Regions from separate parts of the Vibrio sp. 1F263 genome, predicted to be linked through region 2. Evidence: riboswitches for the same ligand, from Rfam matches in the RefSeq annotation. Region 2 holds a riboswitch; each other region holds the start of a gene.
The links. A riboswitch is a leader RNA that binds a small molecule or an ion and turns the genes downstream of it on or off. The one in region 2 is predicted to bind thiamine pyrophosphate.

Region 1 (6,264 bases), on a different contig from region 2:
GCTTAGATCTTCGAGTAAATAAAAATTCAATCAGGCTAAAGCTGCCAACACTCAGTAACAGTAAGCTCACGGAAACCACAGCTGCGGCTTCCATTTGATAGCTGCCTAATAATTGGAATAGGTACAAAGGCAGAGTTCTAAAATCTTGGCTACCAAACAAAGCAATCGCACTTAAGTCACCCATTGCTAACATAAAGCTGATCGAGAAAGCTTGTGCCATCGGTGTTCGCAATGCACGCCACTCCACTAGCCTAAAACGCGTGAAACCAGTCATTCCCAAACTTGCGCACACATACTGATACTGCTGAGACAAATGCAGCATAGGTTGAGCCAAGGTTTTAATTACGTAAGGAAGCGCCATTAAACTGTTTACTGCAATCACGATAAAGAAAGCTAAGCTGAAAACATCGGTGAATGAACGCAGTAATAAGAAGAGCCCCGTACTGATCACAAGCCCGGGAGTAACTAAGATAATAGTGCCAATCAGCTCGATTTTATCGGCTCGAAAATTCTTATTCTGTAAGCGCCATGCTCGACTAGTCAGCAGTATGGCGATACCAATACCAACCGCGATAACACTTGCTAATGACGCGACTTTAACCGAGGTCATTAACGCAGCCCAAAACGGCTCGCTGCTCAGTACGATTAATGCCTGCGAGTTAATGCCACTGACGATAACCATAGCTAATGGCGGCAATACCAGCATTGAGACGGTGATGATCCAAAAGCTATCCCAAGCTTTTGACCACGAGCTATCCTTAACCAAATATTTCTCTTCCGACAATTGACTGGCTGTCACTGAAATAGGTTTCGATAGGCGTTGAATGCTCACAGCTAGCATACCACACAGCAGCATTTGCCATATCGCGAGCAAGGCACCAGCCTGCAGGTCAAAGTCGAATTTAATCGCCTGATAAATAGCGAGTTCGATAGTGGTTGATTTAGGTCCACCGCCGAGTGCCATCACGGTAGCAAAGCTGGTAAAACACAGCATGAAGACCAAACCACACACATGTGGCAGTTGCTGTCTTAAGCGAGGCCATTCAACCCATCTGAATTTGTTCCAATGACTCATACCCAAATGAGCACACAGCTTATGCTGCTCGGCAGGTACGGTATCTAAAGCTTGTAAAAGTAAACGGCTAGCATAAGGCAGGTTAAAGAAAACGTGCGCCAGCAAAATACCATTCAACCCATAAATCGAGAATGGCAGTTTAATATCGAAGTTCGCCAGAAATTTAGCTAACCAACCACTGTTTCCATAAATAGCTAGCAAACCAAATACGCCAACTAATACGGGCAAAACCAAGGTCGAAGCAAACAGCCTTAACAACAAGGCCCGTCCAAAAAATTGTCTGCGACACAGAGCATGAGCAATAGGTATAGCAAAGCCAACACTCAGCATCGTTGAGAGTGTCGCTTGATAGAAACTGAATTTCGTTACATGCCAATAGTAAGGATCGGACCATACTTGGCTGATATCAAGAGAAGGGGCATTGCTAAGCAATGCCCCAACTGCTGAAACCACGAAGGTGGTAATGAGTATCGCAACCCAAACCCCGACCTTAGGTGTTTTCTTTATCATAAATTGATTTTTTACCGTAAATGGTTCACTCCAAACATAACGAATGAACCTTTAAATACAGAAAGCTAGTTTTTTAAAAGTACGTTAGAAAACTCATGTTCCTAAATAATAAGTTAAATCGTAAGTTAAAAAGTAAGCGCATTCTGCCATTCACGAATCCAAGGCTTACGCTTCTCGGCGATCTCTTCTGGTGTGAAGCTTAGCGCTTTCTGAGGAACCGTAAGTTGCTCGAACCCTTTTGGTAGCTCAACATCGGTCACTGGGTACATCCAGTTGCCAGTAGGCATCGCCGATTGGAACTCATCACTTAAGATAAATGCCATAAACTCACCGGCAAGCTTTTCGTTCTTGCTACCTTTAACCTTCGCTGCCACTTCCACTTGAGTGTAATGACCTTCTTCAAAGCTTGCAGCTGCGTACTTAGAATCACTTTCTGCAATGATGTGATAAGCCGGAGACGTTGTGTAAGACAACACTAAATCAGACTCGCCTTCTAGGAACATAGAGTAAGCTTCAGACCAACCTTTAGTCACAGTCACCGTTTTCTGAGCAAGCTTCTTCCATGCTGCAGTTGCTTCATCACCGTAAACCGACTTCATCCATAGCATCATGCCTTGGCCTGGTGTTGATGTACGTGGATCTTGATAGATAACCTTAAGATCGTCACGTTGCTCAACCAGTTCTTTCAGGCTCTTTGGCGGGTTTGCTAGCTTCTCTTTGTTATAGATAAACGCAAAGTAACCAAAATCATAAGGAACAAAGGTACTGTCGTTCCAACCGTTAGGAAGCGTCACAGATGATGTATCAACACTGTGCTCAGCCAATAAGCCTGTAGATTTCGCTTCAGCCATGAGATTATTATCTAGGCCTAAAATGATGTCAGCTTTGCTGTTGCCACCTTCAAGACGTAAGCGGTTTAGAATAGACACACCATCTTCTAACGCGACAAAATTCACATCACAACCACACTTTTCTTCGAATGCTTTTTCAACGGCAGGACGAGGGCCCCAATCCGCAGCAAAAGAGTCGTAAGTGTAAACAGTTAAAGTGTTGTCTGCTGCGAAGGCAGAAAAAGAGATGGCTGTAGTAACAGCAAGAGTTGTTAATGTTAATTTCACTGGACGCTCTCCATGGTCTGAGCGGCACAGGTTTGAGGGAGGAGAACGGTAGAGGTTGTTCCTAACTCAATTCCTACGCCAGCATTATCTGGTTCAGGTTTACGGGTCCCAAGTGTCTGCTTGATCTCAGCTCGCATTCATTATTTGAATGGTTCGCTCCCCGATGAGTGTTCAGGATTGTAATTTGATTTTTAACAATAAGCCATCAAGTTTGGATCAATTACGTTGATCGTAACCCCAACGTGGCACTAAACCTTGCTCGATACCAAGGTGATCAAGAATACGTGCCACCATAAAGTCGACCAGGTCTTCAATCGACTTAGGTTGATGATAAAAACCCGGAGCTGCAGGCATAATCGTCACGCCCATGGTCGAGAGTTTGTGCATATTCTCTAAATGCAACGTAGAAAATGGCGTCTCACGAACCACCAACAACAACTGTCCTCGCTCTTTCATAACCACGTCGGCTGCACGCTCGATTAAGTTATCTGATAGGCCATGAGCAATCGATGCCAAGCTTCCTGCAGAGCATGGACACACCACCATCTGCTTCGGTGCTGCTGAACCAGATGCAACCGGTGAGAACCAATCATCTTTGCCACACACCACCAGCTTTTCTGGGTCGCAATCTAAATGCTTAACCAAAGCTTGTTTCGCAGCATCTGGCCCAGCAGGTAACTTAAGTTCATGCTCGGTCGCCAACACCACTCGCGCTGCCGATGATATCAGCAAGTAGACCTGATAATCGGCGGCCAAAAGGCATTCAAGTAAACGCAGGCCATAAGGCGCACCGGATGCGCCAGTGAAAGCCAGAGTTATCGCTTTATCGTGTTTTGTCATGTTCTCAATTACTTCAAATTATAAGGTCGAGGATGCGTTAACCTTTGAGTGCCAATCCATCCAACAGTTTCTGGTGAATACCACCAAAGCCACCATTACTCATTACCAAGATTTGGTCACCCGCTTGTGCCTCAGAGACAATTTTAGCAACGAATGCATCCATGTTATCACTCACGTGCGCGGGTTGGTGACACGCATCGGCGACGTCTTGTACTGACCAATCAATGTTATCGGGTTGGAATAAGTAAGTAGAATCCGCTTGCTTCAACGAATCAGCCAGCGTTTCTTTGTGCACTCCACGTTTCATTGTGGCAGAACGAGGCTCTAAAACGGCAATTATTTTTTTCGTGTCGACCTTATTACGTAAACCGCCCAGCGTAAATTCAATTGCCGTTGGGTGATGAGCAAAATCGTCGTAGACAGAAACGCCTGCCACTTCGCCTTTAAACTCTAGACGACGTTTGGTGTTGATGAACTTCGCCAACGATTCACACGCTAAATCAGGTGTCACCCCTACATGTCGCGCAGCTGCAATCGCCATCAAAGCATTATTGACGTTATGGTCGCCAACCAAATCCCAGTCGACAGTTCCTACGCATTCGCCTTGGAAGTACACTCCAAATTGAGACCCGTCTTTGACCAGCTTCTTGGCATCCCAATCACCTTGTTCACCACTCGATTCTGTCTCACTCCAGCATCCGCGAGATAAAACATCTTGAATCGCCGTATCTTCTTTAGGAGAGAAAATTCGGCCATTACCTGGCACAGTGCGCACTAAGTGGTGGAACTGACGCTTAATCGCCTCAAGATCATCGAAGATGTCAGCATGATCGAACTCGAGGTTATTCATTACCAAGGTTCTTGGGTGGTAGTGAACGAACTTAGATCGTTTATCAAAAAAAGCACTGTCGTATTCGTCAGCTTCGACCACGAAGAACATGCTTTCACCAAGGCGAGCAGAGATACCAAAGTTACCTAACACGCCGCCCACTAAGAAGCCAGGCGCATAGCCACAGTCTTCTAAAATCCAAGCCAGCATGCTCGATGTTGTTGTCTTGCCATGCGTTCCCGATACCGCTAATACCCAACGATCATGCAACAAGAACTCTTGCAACCATTGCGGGCCTGAGGTGTATCTAAGGTTGTTATCCAATACATACTCAACACACGGGTTGCCACGACTCATCGCATTACCAATCACCACGAGATCAGGCCTTGGTTCTAACTGGCTTGGGTTAAACCCTTCAATAATTTCAATCCCTTGAGACTCCAACAAAGTGCTCATTGGTGGGTAAACATTCGCGTCACTACCGGTAACCTTGTGACCTAATTGACGAGCCAATACCGCAGCACCTCCCATGAAGGTGCCACAAATTCCTAAGATATGAATATGCATAAATTGCTTCCAAACGCTTGGCTAAATGAACCATGTCTAAATCAAACTACTGCACTCATTATCATTAAATGGCGATTAAAAGCGAGTAGCAATGCAAAACAAATTTAGTCGACATAGTAAGTGAGATCTGCGTCGCTTAGTTCATTACCATTAAAAAGATCTAACCTTTAGAATTTAAGTAGGCGTCTAGGTGAATAAAGCCCGAGTAAGAGGCAAATTCTATAGTGCTCAAATCCCCCTAATATTGAGAGAAGTTTAAGGAAATAACATGTCTGAGATGCGCACCCTTGGTGAGTTCATTGTTGAGAAACAGAGTGACTTCCCCCATGCAAGCGGTGATCTATCATCCCTTTTGTCGTCTATTCGACTTGCTGCAAAAATTGTTAACCGTGAGATCAACAAGGCTGGTCTAGTCGACATCACTGGCGCTGTTGGTACAGACAACGTTCAAGGTGAAGAACAGCAAAAGCTAGACCTTTACGCGAACGACAAGTTTAAAGCGGCTCTAGAAGCTCGTGATCAAGTTTGTGGTGTTGCAAGTGAAGAAGAAGACGAAGCTGTCGCCTTCAATAAAGAGCTCAACAAAAACGCAAAATACGTCGTTCTGATGGACCCACTTGATGGTTCTTCAAACATCGATGTCAATGTATCTGTTGGTACAATCTTCTCTATCTATCGTCGAGTATCGCCTGTTGGTACCCCACCAACACAAGAAGACTTTCTACAGCCAGGACACAAGCAAGTAGCCGCGGGGTACGTAATTTACGGCTCTTCAACTATGCTTGTTTACACAACTGGTGCAGGTGTAAATGGCTTCACCTACGACCCATCTCTGGGCACCTTCTGTCTGTCTCATGAAAACATGATGATCCCTGATGAAGGTAAGATTTATTCCATCAACGAAGGTAACTACATTCGCTTCCCTACGGGTGTTAAGAAGTACATCAAGTACTGCCAAGAAAATGAGCCAAGCGACAATCGCCCTTACACATCACGTTACATCGGTTCTCTAGTATCAGATTTCCACCGTAATCTTCTGAAAGGCGGTATCTACTTATACCCGAGTACACAAAGCCACCCTCAAGGTAAACTGCGTCTGCTGTACGAGTGCAACCCAATAGCCTTCATCATGGAGCAAGCTGGCGGTATTGCCTCCGATGGCGCCCAACGCATCATGGATATAAAACCAACAGAACTGCACCAACGTGTGCCTTTCTTTGTCGGTTCTAAGAACATGGTGAAAAAGGTAGAAGAGTTCCTTGAACTTAACCGAGACTAATCGTCTCGCTTATTTTTCAAATTAACGCCATTAAAAAAGCCAGCAT
Region 2 (6,264 bases):
GAGGTTTGATTCTTCAATATCCTCTTGCCCCAAATGAACACCAAACGCGTCATACTTGAGTGCAAGCTGCCAATAATCATTGATAAAAACCTGAGCGTTATGCTCTCGACCAAGCTCGATTGATCGCGCAACTTGTTGTTCTAAGTCTACTTGCTGAGGGTTTTTAATACGTAGTTGAACAGTGTTGATTCCGAGCTTGAGCAACCTTTCGATCCACTCAACATCATCAACCACAGGATATAGCCCTAGGCTACTCTTGCTCAATTCAGGGAACGAAAGTGATGTTCCTTGGTGCGCCCAACCAACACTAATATCCAGTCGCTCATTTTCCAAAACTGGAATTGGAAAGTTTTGGTAATGTGCTGGCCATGTTCCACGTGAAACATTAGACGATGCGCGAGCTAAAACTAATGAGTCCTCTAATGGGAATTCCAGAGCCAACAAAGTAAGTAACCAAGCAAAGTGGCCGCGATTATCTAACTCCTGATGAGCTGTAGTTTCACTCTTGATAGCACGATTAGCATCCCGGTGTGACCAGATATCCAGTACAGTTGAATCATCTGAGACACCGACATAGATGGTATTCGGAGTTTGTATAAAGGCATCACAAACGTCAGTTAGCGCGACTGAACTACTGTAATCAACAACGTGGTTCAGTTTCGCTAGCTGACACTCCGCCAATGAATCAACATCATGAGCAAAGCCAATAGATAACGCCTGCTGAGTGTCAACGATAGAGAAGTATTGAGTTGGGCTTACACCCAACTCAACTGCATCGGTTGCCAAGCCTTGTCGCTTAGCAACCAATAGACAGTTCTGCACCTCTCCCGTTAACTCAATATTTTGAGATGGGATGAGTATCTTCACTGTCATTATTCCTCTAATTGAGCTTCTTTTGCACCTACTGCAGGGTGGTAAAGTTCAGAGCCAGTATCACGGAACTCTTGTGATTTCTGACGCATCCCTTCCAGCGGATTATCTAGCATCTTAATCTCGATAGCCTGATCCGCGGCCACTTGTTCGGTGTCTTTCGCATACTCTCGGACTTCCTGAGAGATCTTCATCGAGCAGAATTTAGGTCCACACATTGAGCAGAAGTGAGCAACCTTACCGGATTCTTGTGGCAGAGTTTCATCATGGAAAGAACGTGCTGTTTCAGGGTCTAAAGCTAGATTAAATTGGTCTTCCCAACGGAATTCAAAACGTGCTTTAGATAATGCATTATCTCGGATTTGTGCGCCTGGGTGCCCTTTCGCAAGGTCAGCAGCGTGTGCAGCTAGCTTGTAAGTAATCAGGCCGGTCTTCACATCTTCTTTGTTTGGTAAGCCGAGATGCTCTTTAGGGGTTACATAACAGAGCATCGCACAGCCGTACCAACCAATCATGGCCGCGCCAATACCAGAGGTAATATGGTCGTAACCAGGAGCAATATCTGTCGTCAGTGGACCTAATGTATAGAAAGGCGCTTCATGGCAGTGTTCTAACTGCTCATCCATATTCTCTTTGATTAGGTGCATTGGCACATGACCTGGGCCTTCAATGATCACCTGAACGTCGTATTCCCAAGCGACTTTAGTCAACTCACCTAGAGTACGTAACTCCGAGAATTGAGCCTCATCATTGGCATCTGCAATAGAGCCTGGACGCAAGCCATCACCTAATGACAGGGCCACATCATACTTCGCACAGATCTCACAGATCTCGCGGAAGTGTGTATATAGGAAGCTCTCTTGGTGATGTGCAAGACACCATTTCGCGATAATAGAACCACCACGAGAAACAATGCCGGTCACTCGTTTGGCCGTCATCGGAACGTAGCGAAGCAACAAACCTGCGTGGATAGTGAAGTAATCAACACCCTGCTCTGCTTGTTCAATCAAAGTATCGCGCATCACTTCCCAGTTAAGGTCTTCCGCAACGCCATTCACTTTTTCAAGAGCTTGATACATAGGAACCGTACCGATTGGTACAGGGCTGTTACGTAAGATCCATTCGCGAGTCTCGTGAATATTACGGCCGGTAGAAAGGTCCATTACGGTATCGCCACCCCAGCGAGTTGACCATACTAACTTCTCAACTTCTTCTTCAATCGAAGAGCTTACTGAAGAGTTACCGATATTAGCGTTCACCTTCACTAAGAAGTTACGACCAATAATCATCGGTTCTGATTCTGGGTGGTTGATGTTTGAAGGGATAATAGCTCGACCTTCAGCAACCTCTTTACGCACGAACTCAGGAGTAATTTCTTTCGGCAGGTTTGCGCCAAAGTTATGGCCAGGATGTTGGTGGTTAAGCTGCTCATCAGCAAACTTCTGACGTCCCATGTTCTCACGTATAGCAATGTACTCCATCTCAGGAGTGATAATCCCCTGACGAGCATAGTGCAGCTGAGTAACACATTGATCGCCAGTCGCGCGACGAATTCTAGGTAGGTTGCCGTAACGAAGGTCGTCTAGAGTTTCATCTTCTAAACGTTCTTTAGTGTAAACAGAGCTTACATCGTCTAACAGTTCCGTATCACCACGCTCATCAATCCATTGCTCACGCAACTTAGGAAGGCCACTATACAGGTCTATTTGATGTGTCGGGTCAGTATAAACACCTGAGGTATCGTAAACTTGAATGGGTACATTAGGTTCGAATACAGGCTCTTTTTTGCTACCACCGACAAGGCTATCAGCGAGTGATATTTCTCGTACAGGGACTTGAATATCTTCTCGAGATCCTTGGATATAAGCTTTTTTTGAATTTGGATAAGGTTGTACGGATAAAGAATCGATGAAATTCTTCGCTTCCAGTCTTGCTTGTTTACGACTCGACATAGCATTTTTCCTTGGCTTTTAGCCATTATTTATAGGGATAAAAATGCTTGACGGATTAGATGCTACAAGAGGGATCACGGTAAGAAATACAGTTGTGATCTGGAGATAGATCTCTAGAGGGATTCTAGTTAGATATCTACTCTTGTTCCCTTCGCAGGTATTAGCCTGATCAGGTTCAACGGATCCCGAGTTAACGGTCTCAGCCATATGGCACTCCGACAAGTTCGATCGAGTATATAAAAACGGCTTGGATAAACCAAGCCGAGTTGTTAACAAATCGTAAGAAAGTTTTAAGACTTTATCAAAAGTTGGAAGCCGATCCATGCTGCTGAGATGCTGAGAACCACGTTGAGTAACACATTGAGTCCCATCTTAAAGAAAGCACCCTGCTGCATAAGAAGCACGTTATCCATCGAAAATGTAGAAAATGTAGTCAGTGCTCCAAGGAAACCAAGACCGATAATTTGTCTCCATGGTTCTGTCGCAACCATCTCATTCTCAAACGCTGCGATGAGTAAGCCCATAATTAAAGAGCCAATCACGTTAACAGTTAGCGTACCATAAGGAAAACCACGCCCTAGCATCACCACACATAACTCTGAAATCAAATAGCGCGAACAAGCACCAAATGCGCCACCAATGGCAATAAAACCTAAAATAGATAACTGACCCATGAATCCTCCCAAACAATAATCCCTATATTCTAGCTTTAACGCCGATAAAAGCGAGGGTAGAAACTAAGAATGCATGCGCAAATATTAAACGTTACAGGTGTCACTTAACTTCGATATATCCCATTAAACCCGTTTTCATGTGTTCTATAACATGACAGTGATACATCCAACGTCCTGGGTTGTCGGCAACAAATGCAGCTTTAGCTCGACCATTCTTTCCAAGTAACACAGTATCGGTATGGAAAGGTTCTTCAATTTTTTTACCATCAAGTTCCAATACAGTGAATGTATGACCATGAATATGAATCGGGTGATGATATTGAGTGACGTTCTTAAGATCGAATATGTAAGTCTTACCTAGCTCTAAAGTCGCCAACGGCTCAGGGATATTGTCTTTGCTCATCCCCTCCCACGCTCGTTTATTAGTAAGCCAAAATTTAGGCATCGATTTACCATCTTCAGATACAGGTGAAACCGCACCCTCCCACTCGAACACGAAATCGATCTCTTCAGCATTAGCAAGATCTAGGTTAGGTACTGGATTCAATGGTAATAATGGTAACACTCGCTCTTGAGAAAATGCTGAATCTACGACTTCAAGTTCACACAAAGAAAGAGGGAAACGCCCCTTCATTTGGAGAACGTTAACTCGCTCACCAGCTTTAGGAGCGATCAGTCCGATATCAACACGCATCCCTGGACCAATTTTATGTTGAGTCAGTTTGTAAGGCGTTTTCACAGGGTTACCATCGATGGCAATCACCCAAGCCTCAGCCCCTTCGATAGCAATAGGATAAGTGATCGTATTATCGACATTAGCAATACGCAGTCTAGTCGCGGCATACTGCTTCAACTGATATACGGGTTCATGAACTCCATTAACACTACTCCACTCACCAGGAGTGCCCATACGAGCACTGAGTCGAGGAATCATTAAGTCTTTCCATTGACCCTGCTTGTCGATATGCCAATGTTTAAGCATCAATGCGTGTTCTTCGTCAAACAGCACGGGAGTGCTTTCTTCTACGATAATTAGGCCAACTAAACCCATACCAAGTTGTTTAACGCTATTCATATGTGGGTGATACCAAAATGTGCCAGCATCTGGCGGCGTAAACTCATAAATGAATGTTTCACCTGGCATAATCGGTGGCTGACTTAAGAAGGGAACACCGTCCATTTCGATAGGGATTCTTAAGCCATGCCAATGGATAGTCGTCGGCTCTGATAGCTTATTCGTAAAACGAATTGTGACCTTTTCACCCTGTCGACATCGAATCGTCGGAGCTGGGATCTGCCCATCAAAGGCTAAGACATTGGTATCAAATCCCGCGACTAACTCAGCTGTTGAAGGTTCAGCAGTTAAGTCATAAACATACTTACCTTGCTCATCAACTGACCGGTTAATTGAGCAAGCGGGTAGAACAGTGAGTGCTGATATAGCGAGAGATGATTGAATAAACTTACGACGGGAGATATCCATATTTGTTGCCTTTTAGTAATAACGACCAAAATGTAACAAAATATTGAGAATAATTCTCATAAAGAAGTGGGGATTGTGCTGTTGATTGTTTATAAAAGAGGCAGGGATAAGTAAGCACTTACCCTTCTATGGTCAAATATCATCCAAGGCAAGAAGTGACAGCTTAAATATCCCACATATAGAAAACCAAAAGACCTTCCTGTTCGACTAGATCTTCGAACTACTACGGAAGCGTGAAGGTTCGAATATCAACATATCCAAACTAGAAGAATTAAGTGAAACCATTAATAAGTAGAAGCTACAACATTTCTGCTGGGACGCGTAGTCTGGAGCCTTAAATTTGGCAGCATGGACTGAGCCGGCATTCAAAATACTCGGTCGGACTGGTGTAAAAAGTAACAGGTATAAAAAATCCCCAGCATTTCTGCTGAGGCTTCAAATATGGCAGGAGTAGAGGTTTAGACTCCCAACACGCGCTGTTTTGGTAAGTCGGGGAATCCGCTGCTCTGCTAATGGTGTATTATAAGATTCATAAAACAAAAAGGCTCTAGCATTTCTGCTAGAGCCTTAAATATGGCAGGGGTGGAGAGATTCGAACTCCCAACACGCGGATTTGGAATTCTACAAAACCAACAATAAAAACAGAACGTTATGGTCATCAAAAAACCAAACAACTCGTATTTCCGTATATTTCGGTATTTTATTTAGCTACAATTCTATAAGTTAGACTCATTTAAGCACTCGGAATTTTCTGACTCACTTTTGCCCCAAAGTGAGCCAGAGAGGGATTGAACTCAGTTTAAAACCCTGCAACTTGCCTTACTTTCGCTTAACTATTTTTAAGGCCTAGTAGCAGAGAAGTGAATATTGCTCTCTGGTCTTGTAGGCTCTCGAAGTATAGCTGATCTAACTCTTCTACCTGAGCGATGGCTTTTTTCGTTAGAGATTCTCCAGTTTTCGAGAGTTTGAGCGAAAAACTACGTGTATCTCTAACGTCTTTATCTTTAATTATGATCTCATTAGCGACTAGAGTCTTCATCGACTTGGATAGTGTCATCTTATCCAAGCCAGTGATATTGACTATTTCTGCTTGTGTTGTTTCGTTTTTATGCTTGTTACACCATAGTATGGAGGCGAGTATAACAAACTGAGTATGATTAATATTTAGAGGCTTGAGGTGCTTCATTACCTCTGAATGCCATTTATTGTAAACAACCCAGAGCTGTAGACCTACGCTGTTCGAAGGGAGCTCGTGCTTAAACATTGTGTTCAGCCCTTTTTTTTA
Region 3 (6,264 bases), on a different contig from region 2:
CATTGGAATCTCGTTAAGCCCAAGCATTATTTGCGTTTGGGAAAAGTGCGGTTCGCGTTAAACCAAAGCTTCACTTGTTAGTACAATCGAGCACAGCTAGATGGTATGCTGTGCTCCTACTTAATTTAGTGTTTCAAAGGCAAAAAAATGAACCCGATTTTAGCAATGTTGAAAGAGAACAATATTAGCGACGAGCAGATCAGCGAGATATTCAAGACGTTGACAGAGAACCCTCTTGCAGCAATGGCGACAATCAGCCAACTTGGTTTACCTCAAGACAAACTTCAAATGCTGATGGGTCAGGTAATGCAAAACCCTGCGCTAATCAAAGAAGCAGTTGAAGAGCTTGACCTAGATTTTTCTAAGGTTGAAGCGGCTAAAGAGCAACTTCAAAAATAATCGAGTGTGATATGGCGATTGAGCTCATGAGCGATAGCCGGTTTGGCTAACGGCTCTTGGCAGCGCTAATTAGACTCTAATAAAAAGCCGTTTGAGCATTGTGATTGATGCTTGAGCGGCTTTTTTGATCGCCATTAGAATAGGTTAGGGTACTAACAAATGCCAACCCGAAGTGACTCATTTGTTCAAATCATGTAGTTTCGTGTTTTAACTCGTTCTGAACCGATCTACTCCGGCGTTGATTATGAAATCTAGCTTAAGCATTCGATCTTACACCAAGCAATTTAATACCCATGCTCATGATGACCATCATCAATTGGTATTGCCGATCCAAGGCAGTATTAATATTGAAATGGTGGGGTATGTCGGCAAAGTGGCCGTGGGAGAATGTGTGGTGATTCCGGTAACCACAGCGCATGCGTTTAAGGCGGATGAAGCCGCGCGGTTTATTGTCGCGGATATGGCGGAGTTGCCGCAGCACTTGTTAGAGCATGAGCTCTCGGTTTTCACGATAACGCCACCTTTGATGAGCTTCTTATTGTTTGTTGAGAAGCAGTTGGAATATCAGGTCGATAGTGGCATTGAGTCATCAGTTTTGGATGTGTTTTCATTGCTGTTAGAGCAACAACAAGTCAGCAAGAGTATCGACCCAAGAATCCGTACGGTACAAAGGCTGATAGCGGATAATTACGCCCAACCTCTCTCTATTTCACAACTTGCAGAAACGGCCTGTTTGAGTCCCACTCAATTCAAAAAACGCTTCAAAGAGTGCTTGGGCATCAGTGCGCTTAAATACATCACTCGCTATCGTATGGAGAAAGCTCAAGCCCTGTTAACCCATACCGATTTACCGGTTCAATTGATTGCTGAAAACGTGGGTTATAGTGATGTTTCTGCTTTCAGTCGTCGCTTCTCTCTGCACTCTGGGATGTCACCAAGGGCGTTTCTGGGCTCAATGAAAGAGAGTCTTTAGAAACAACAATAGCGTCCGTTCTGCAAACTAATTTTAAGGCATCTTCACTATTATCTATTTCAGAACTGAAAATTGGGTAATAGAAATGAATCTTGCCATCAATCGCGTTAACGAATTCCAAACGGGCACTTTAGCCATCTTGTTTGCTTCTATTTTATGGGGCACGACAGGCACCGCCGCAAGTTTTGCTCCTGATCTAAGCCCATTAGCAATTGGCGCTTTTTCTATGGGCGTCGGTGGCCTAATACAAGCGGGCTTGGCGTATCGAAAAATCCTATTCGCTTTCGACAAACTTATGCAGAACAAGAAGCTGTTGACAGTGAGCGCTTTGGCTTTGGCGGTCTATCCTTTAGCTTTCTATTCTTCAATGAAATTATCAGGCGTGGCGATTGGTACCGTGGTTTCGATTGCTACCGCACCTTTCTTTTCCGCATTGCTAGAGTGTCTGATTAGCAAAAAGAGTAATATTGACCGACGTTGGCTCACTAGCTTTGCGATTGGTGTGGTAGGTATTGGGTTGTTGGTGTTTTCAGAACCTTCATCGGCGAATGAATCCGGTGATGATCTCAAGCTGTTAGGTATTGGCTTAGGTCTGGTCGCTGGGTTGTGTTACGCCATTTATTCTTGGGCGACAAAAGCACTGATCGATAAAGGGATTAAGTCACAAGCAGCGATGGGCAGTATTTTTGGCCTTGGTGCGATGCTGTTGCTGCCAACGCTCTGGTTTACTGGTGATAACCTGTTTTCCTCACAGACCAACGTATTCGTCATCAGTTATCTGACGTTAATTCCACAATGCTTGGGCTATATCGCGTTCAGTTTTGGTTTACGCCACGTGACCGCGAGCAGTGCCAATCTGCTGACCTTGTTTGAACCAGTAGTCGCAGCGGTGCTTGCCGTCTGTGTTGTCGGTGAGCTGATTCCTTTTACAGGCTGGTTAGGTATGTCTCTGATTGTGCTGTGCTTGTTTGTACAGTCGAAGCCATCTAAAGGAACGTTATAAGTATTTGTTTTGTTTTGCCTAATTGAAATTTATTCATGCGTAATTAGTATAATTGAATAAAATGAGTATCTCAGTTGTGAGAGTGCTGTTACTATCGCTATCAATAGTCGGGGGGCACATACCTTATTTGGTGTTTGCTGAGATCGTTAGTCGAGACCCGTTGAACCTGATTCAGTTAACACTGGCGTAGGGAACTATAAGCACTCGATCTACGTCTGCACCCATGAAAACTTTCATGAGCCTAATGCGACTTCTCCTTCGATCAGTGTTCGTTCTCCTGCGTCTTGTAAGATAGTAGGAGCGACAATGACACACAGTTCTATTTCAAAAGATTTAACGCCAAAAGCCTCAACTCCAAAATCCTCAACACAGCAGCACTCTGCTGAAGACACGATTCGCACGAATACTCCGATTGTATTGACTATCGCAGGCTCAGACAGTGGCGGCGGTGCAGGTATCCAAGCGGATATTAAAGCCATGTCTGCTACCGGTAGTTTTGCTTGTTCTGTGATTACCGCGATCACTTCCCAGAACACTCAAGGCGTGTCAGCCATTTTTCCTATTCCACTCGACCATGTCGCTAGCCAGTTAGATGCGGTTTTTACTGATCTCAATATCGTGGCAGTAAAAGTCGGCATGTTGGCTGATTCGCAAATCATCAAAGTCGTTGCAGACAAAATTAAGCAGTACCGACCTAAATACTTAGTGATTGACCCTGTCATGGTCGCGACAAGTGGTGATCTGCTGTTAGAAAACTCGGCTATCACCACGCTGAAACAAGAGCTGATTCCGCTGGCAGATATCATTACTCCTAACTTACCAGAAGGTGCTGCATTAACAGGCAAGCCAGTACCTGAAAGCGAAGCTGAAATGCAGGGCATGATTGAAGACTTACGCGCACTGGGTGCTAAAGCCGTTCTCTTGAAAGGTGGCCACCTGGAGAAAGATGAGAACAGTAACGATTTACTGATTCTCCCGACGACGTCTGCATTGATTAGCGCGAAGCGTTTCCCGACTAAAAACACCCACGGCACGGGCTGTACGCTTTCATCTGCCATTGCTTCTTTCTTGGCTCAGGGCAACACGCTGGCAGAAGCTGTTGACCTAGGCAAACAATACATTTCTCGCGCGATTGCTCATGCTGATGAGTTGCAAGTTGGTCAAGGTCATGGCCCGGTAAATCACTTCTTCGCTGGACACGGTAATGTCCGTTAATACGGTTGGTGTTCAACTCAGCAATGCTTCCTTACGTTATAACGACAGTGAGCACGCGACCTTATCTGGGTTGTCGCTTAGCTTAAACGCAGGTAAGTGGACGGTATTGCTAGGTCGAAGTGGCTGCGGAAAAACCACGGTATTGCGTTATCTGGCAGGCTTGCTGGACGACAAGGTGGAGTGGCAGGGCACATTGGCAACGTCTGATGAATTGCCTTTAACGGATCGCATCGCATACATGGCACAGCAAGACTTGTTACTGCCATGGTTGTCGGTTATCGACAATGTTTGCCTAAGTCATCGTTTTCAAAATCCAGCTTTTGATAAAGCACAGCAAACCAATCAAGCACTAGAGTTGTTAGCTGCGGTTGGTTTGGCTGATTACGCGAATGCGATGCCGGATCAGTTGTCTGGCGGCATGCGTCAGCGTGTTGCTTTGGCTCGAACCTTAATGCAAGACAAGCCTGTTGTGCTGATGGACGAACCGTTCTCTGCGCTGGATGCGGTAACAAGACACAAGTTACAGAGCTTAGCGTGTGAACTGTTAAGAGATAAAACCGTTGTGTTGATTACTCATGATCCACAAGAAGCGGTGCGTTTGGCGGATAATTTGTATGTGTTGCAAGGCACACCTGCGAATGCACAATCACTGTCTGTGCCTAATACGGCCACACCAAGAGTGTTAGACGGTGAATGTGCTGAGCTGCAACAAGCGATCTTAGATCAGTTGGAGCGTGATTATGAATGACCTAACACGAAGCGAAGCTGTGATCCGTTCAGCTAACACACAGATCACGACTAAGCGCCCTCGTCAGATGAATCCCGTTATGCGTTTGCTGATCAGCAGTGCTGTGATTCTAGGTTTATGGCAATTGGTGGTGGTTATCTTCGAGATGCCTAGCTTCATTCTGCCAGCGCCTGCAGAAGTCTTTTTAAAACTGATTGAACGCTACGATGTGTTACTTAAACACACTTGGGTGACTGCGCAGGAGATCTTACTTGGTCTATTGCTCGGTTTATCCATGGGGCTGTTTTTCGCCCTACAGATGTTGATGTTCGAACCGCTGAAACGCTGGTTGTTGCCTATCTTGATTGCTAGCCAAGCGATCCCTGTGTTTGCGATTGCGCCAGTATTGATGCTGTGGCTTGGTTATGGCATCGCGTCAAAAGTGGTGATGGCGGCGATCATTATCTTCTTCCCCGTGACCACTTGTTGTTACGACGGCCTGCGTAATACACCGACGGGTTATCTTGATCTTGCTAAGACCATGGGTGCATCGAAATGGCAATTGTTGCGTTATATCCAACTGCCTGCTGCGCTGCCAACACTGGCGTCTGGCATTCGTGTGGCTGTGGTTATTGCCCCAATTGGTGCGGTTGTCGGCGAGTGGGTCGGTTCGAGTGAAGGGCTGGGTTACCTAATGCTGCAAGCCAACGCACGCATGATCATTGATGAAATGTTTGCGGCCTTATTCATCTTGGCGGTGCTGTCTATCTCGCTCTACTTCATCACAGACAAGTTACTCAAAAAAGCTATCCCTTGGGAAAACCAATGATGGTTCGCTCAATAACGCTTTGTTTAATAAAGCTTCGCTCACGCTATTTATCTGAACCAAACTTCGTTAAAAATTAGCTCGATACACACAACAATAATATTCAAAAGGAAAGGTTAACTATGAAAAATACCAAATTGGTAGGTGCAGTGGCACTGCTTGCTTCGCTAGTTTCAGGTCATGCATTGGCGGATTCTGAACAAAAGAAACTGACACTGATGTTGGATTGGTTTGTGAACCCGAACCACGGCCCAATTGTGATTGCTCAAGAGCGTGGCTACTTTGCTGACCAAGGCTTAGAGGTTGAAATCCAAGAGCCAGCCGACCCAAGCACGCCAGCAAAATTGGTTGCTGCCGGTAAGGTCGATTTAGCGGTAACTTACCAACCAAGTTTAACCATGGATGTAGCGGCAGGTTTGCCTCTCGTTCGTGCATCTACTCTTATCGCAACACCATTGAATACGTTGATGGTTTTGGATAATGGCAAGAACGATTCACTAGCGGATCTGAAAGGCAAAAAGATCGGTATTGCGATTGCGGGTAACGAAGAAGCGACTATCGGCACCATGCTAGCTCAAGAAAATGTTGCGTTTACAGACGTGCAAACCATCAATGTCGGTTGGGCACTGTCGTCTTCATTAGCATCGGGTAAGGTAGATGCAATTTGGGGTGGCTTACGTAACTTCGAAACCAACCAGTTAGCACTTGAAGGTTTTAAAGCGAAAGCATTCTTCCCAGAAGAGCACGGTGTGCCCGCTTACGACGAGCTGATCTTTGTGGCGAACGCAAAGAAACACGACGACGAAGCGATCAAAGCGTTCAACAAAGCACTTGAGCAAGCAACGACTTACATTGTGAACCATCCACAAGATTCATGGAGTGAGTTTGTGGCGTATTCACCAGATACGTTGAACAACGAACTTAACCAACGCGCATGGAACGACACGCTGACTCGTTTTGCGCTTCGCCCTTCTGCAGTTGACCTGAAACGTTACGACGATTACGCGCAGTTCATGTTCGACAAAGGCATTATCAAATCACTACCAAAAGCCGCAGATTACGTACCGACTTTTGACTAAGGAATCTCATGAAATACCAAGACTTAATCCAAGCTTGTCAGC

Region 1: another riboswitch for thiamine pyrophosphate. It lies ahead of thiB (thiamine ABC transporter substrate binding subunit); the one in region 2 lies ahead of thiC (phosphomethylpyrimidine synthase ThiC).
Region 3: another riboswitch for thiamine pyrophosphate. It lies ahead of thiD (bifunctional hydroxymethylpyrimidine kinase/phosphomethylpyrimidine kinase); the one in region 2 lies ahead of thiC (phosphomethylpyrimidine synthase ThiC).

What each region holds. Positions count from the first base shown of each region.
Region 1 covers NZ_JBGONI010000022.1:30,703-36,966, reverse strand. The annotation lists gene thiP (thiamine/thiamine pyrophosphate ABC transporter permease ThiP) at 1-1,585, opposite strand, end outside; gene thiB (thiamine ABC transporter substrate binding subunit) at 1,711-2,703, opposite strand; TPP riboswitch at 2,757-2,876, opposite strand; gene ACED25_RS14570 (flavin prenyltransferase UbiX) at 2,920-3,543, opposite strand; gene mpl (UDP-N-acetylmuramate:L-alanyl-gamma-D-glutamyl-meso-diaminopimelate ligase) at 3,581-4,939, opposite strand; gene fbp (class 1 fructose-bisphosphatase) at 5,208-6,218, shown strand.
Region 2 covers NZ_JBGONI010000041.1:30,192-36,455, forward strand. The annotation lists gene ACED25_RS19885 (thiamine phosphate synthase) at 1-873, opposite strand, end outside; gene thiC (phosphomethylpyrimidine synthase ThiC) at 873-2,822, opposite strand; TPP riboswitch at 2,952-3,050, opposite strand; gene crcB (fluoride efflux transporter CrcB) at 3,113-3,496, opposite strand; gene ACED25_RS19900 (multicopper oxidase family protein) at 3,597-4,979, opposite strand; gene ACED25_RS19905 (MarR family winged helix-turn-helix transcriptional regulator) at 5,809-6,243, opposite strand; gene ACED25_RS19910 (SRPBCC family protein) at 6,236-6,264, opposite strand, start outside.
Region 3 covers NZ_JBGONI010000002.1:233,136-239,399, reverse strand. The annotation lists gene ACED25_RS02320 (YdcF family protein) at 1-17, shown strand, start outside; gene ACED25_RS02315 (DUF2999 family protein) at 148-399, shown strand; gene ACED25_RS02310 (helix-turn-helix domain-containing protein) at 644-1,372, shown strand; gene ACED25_RS02305 (DMT family transporter) at 1,458-2,375, shown strand; TPP riboswitch at 2,474-2,585, shown strand; gene thiD (bifunctional hydroxymethylpyrimidine kinase/phosphomethylpyrimidine kinase) at 2,682-3,590, shown strand; gene ACED25_RS02295 (ABC transporter ATP-binding protein) at 3,580-4,338, shown strand; gene ACED25_RS02290 (ABC transporter permease) at 4,331-5,146, shown strand; gene ACED25_RS02285 (ABC transporter substrate-binding protein) at 5,266-6,222, shown strand; gene tenA (thiaminase II) at 6,231-6,264, shown strand, end outside.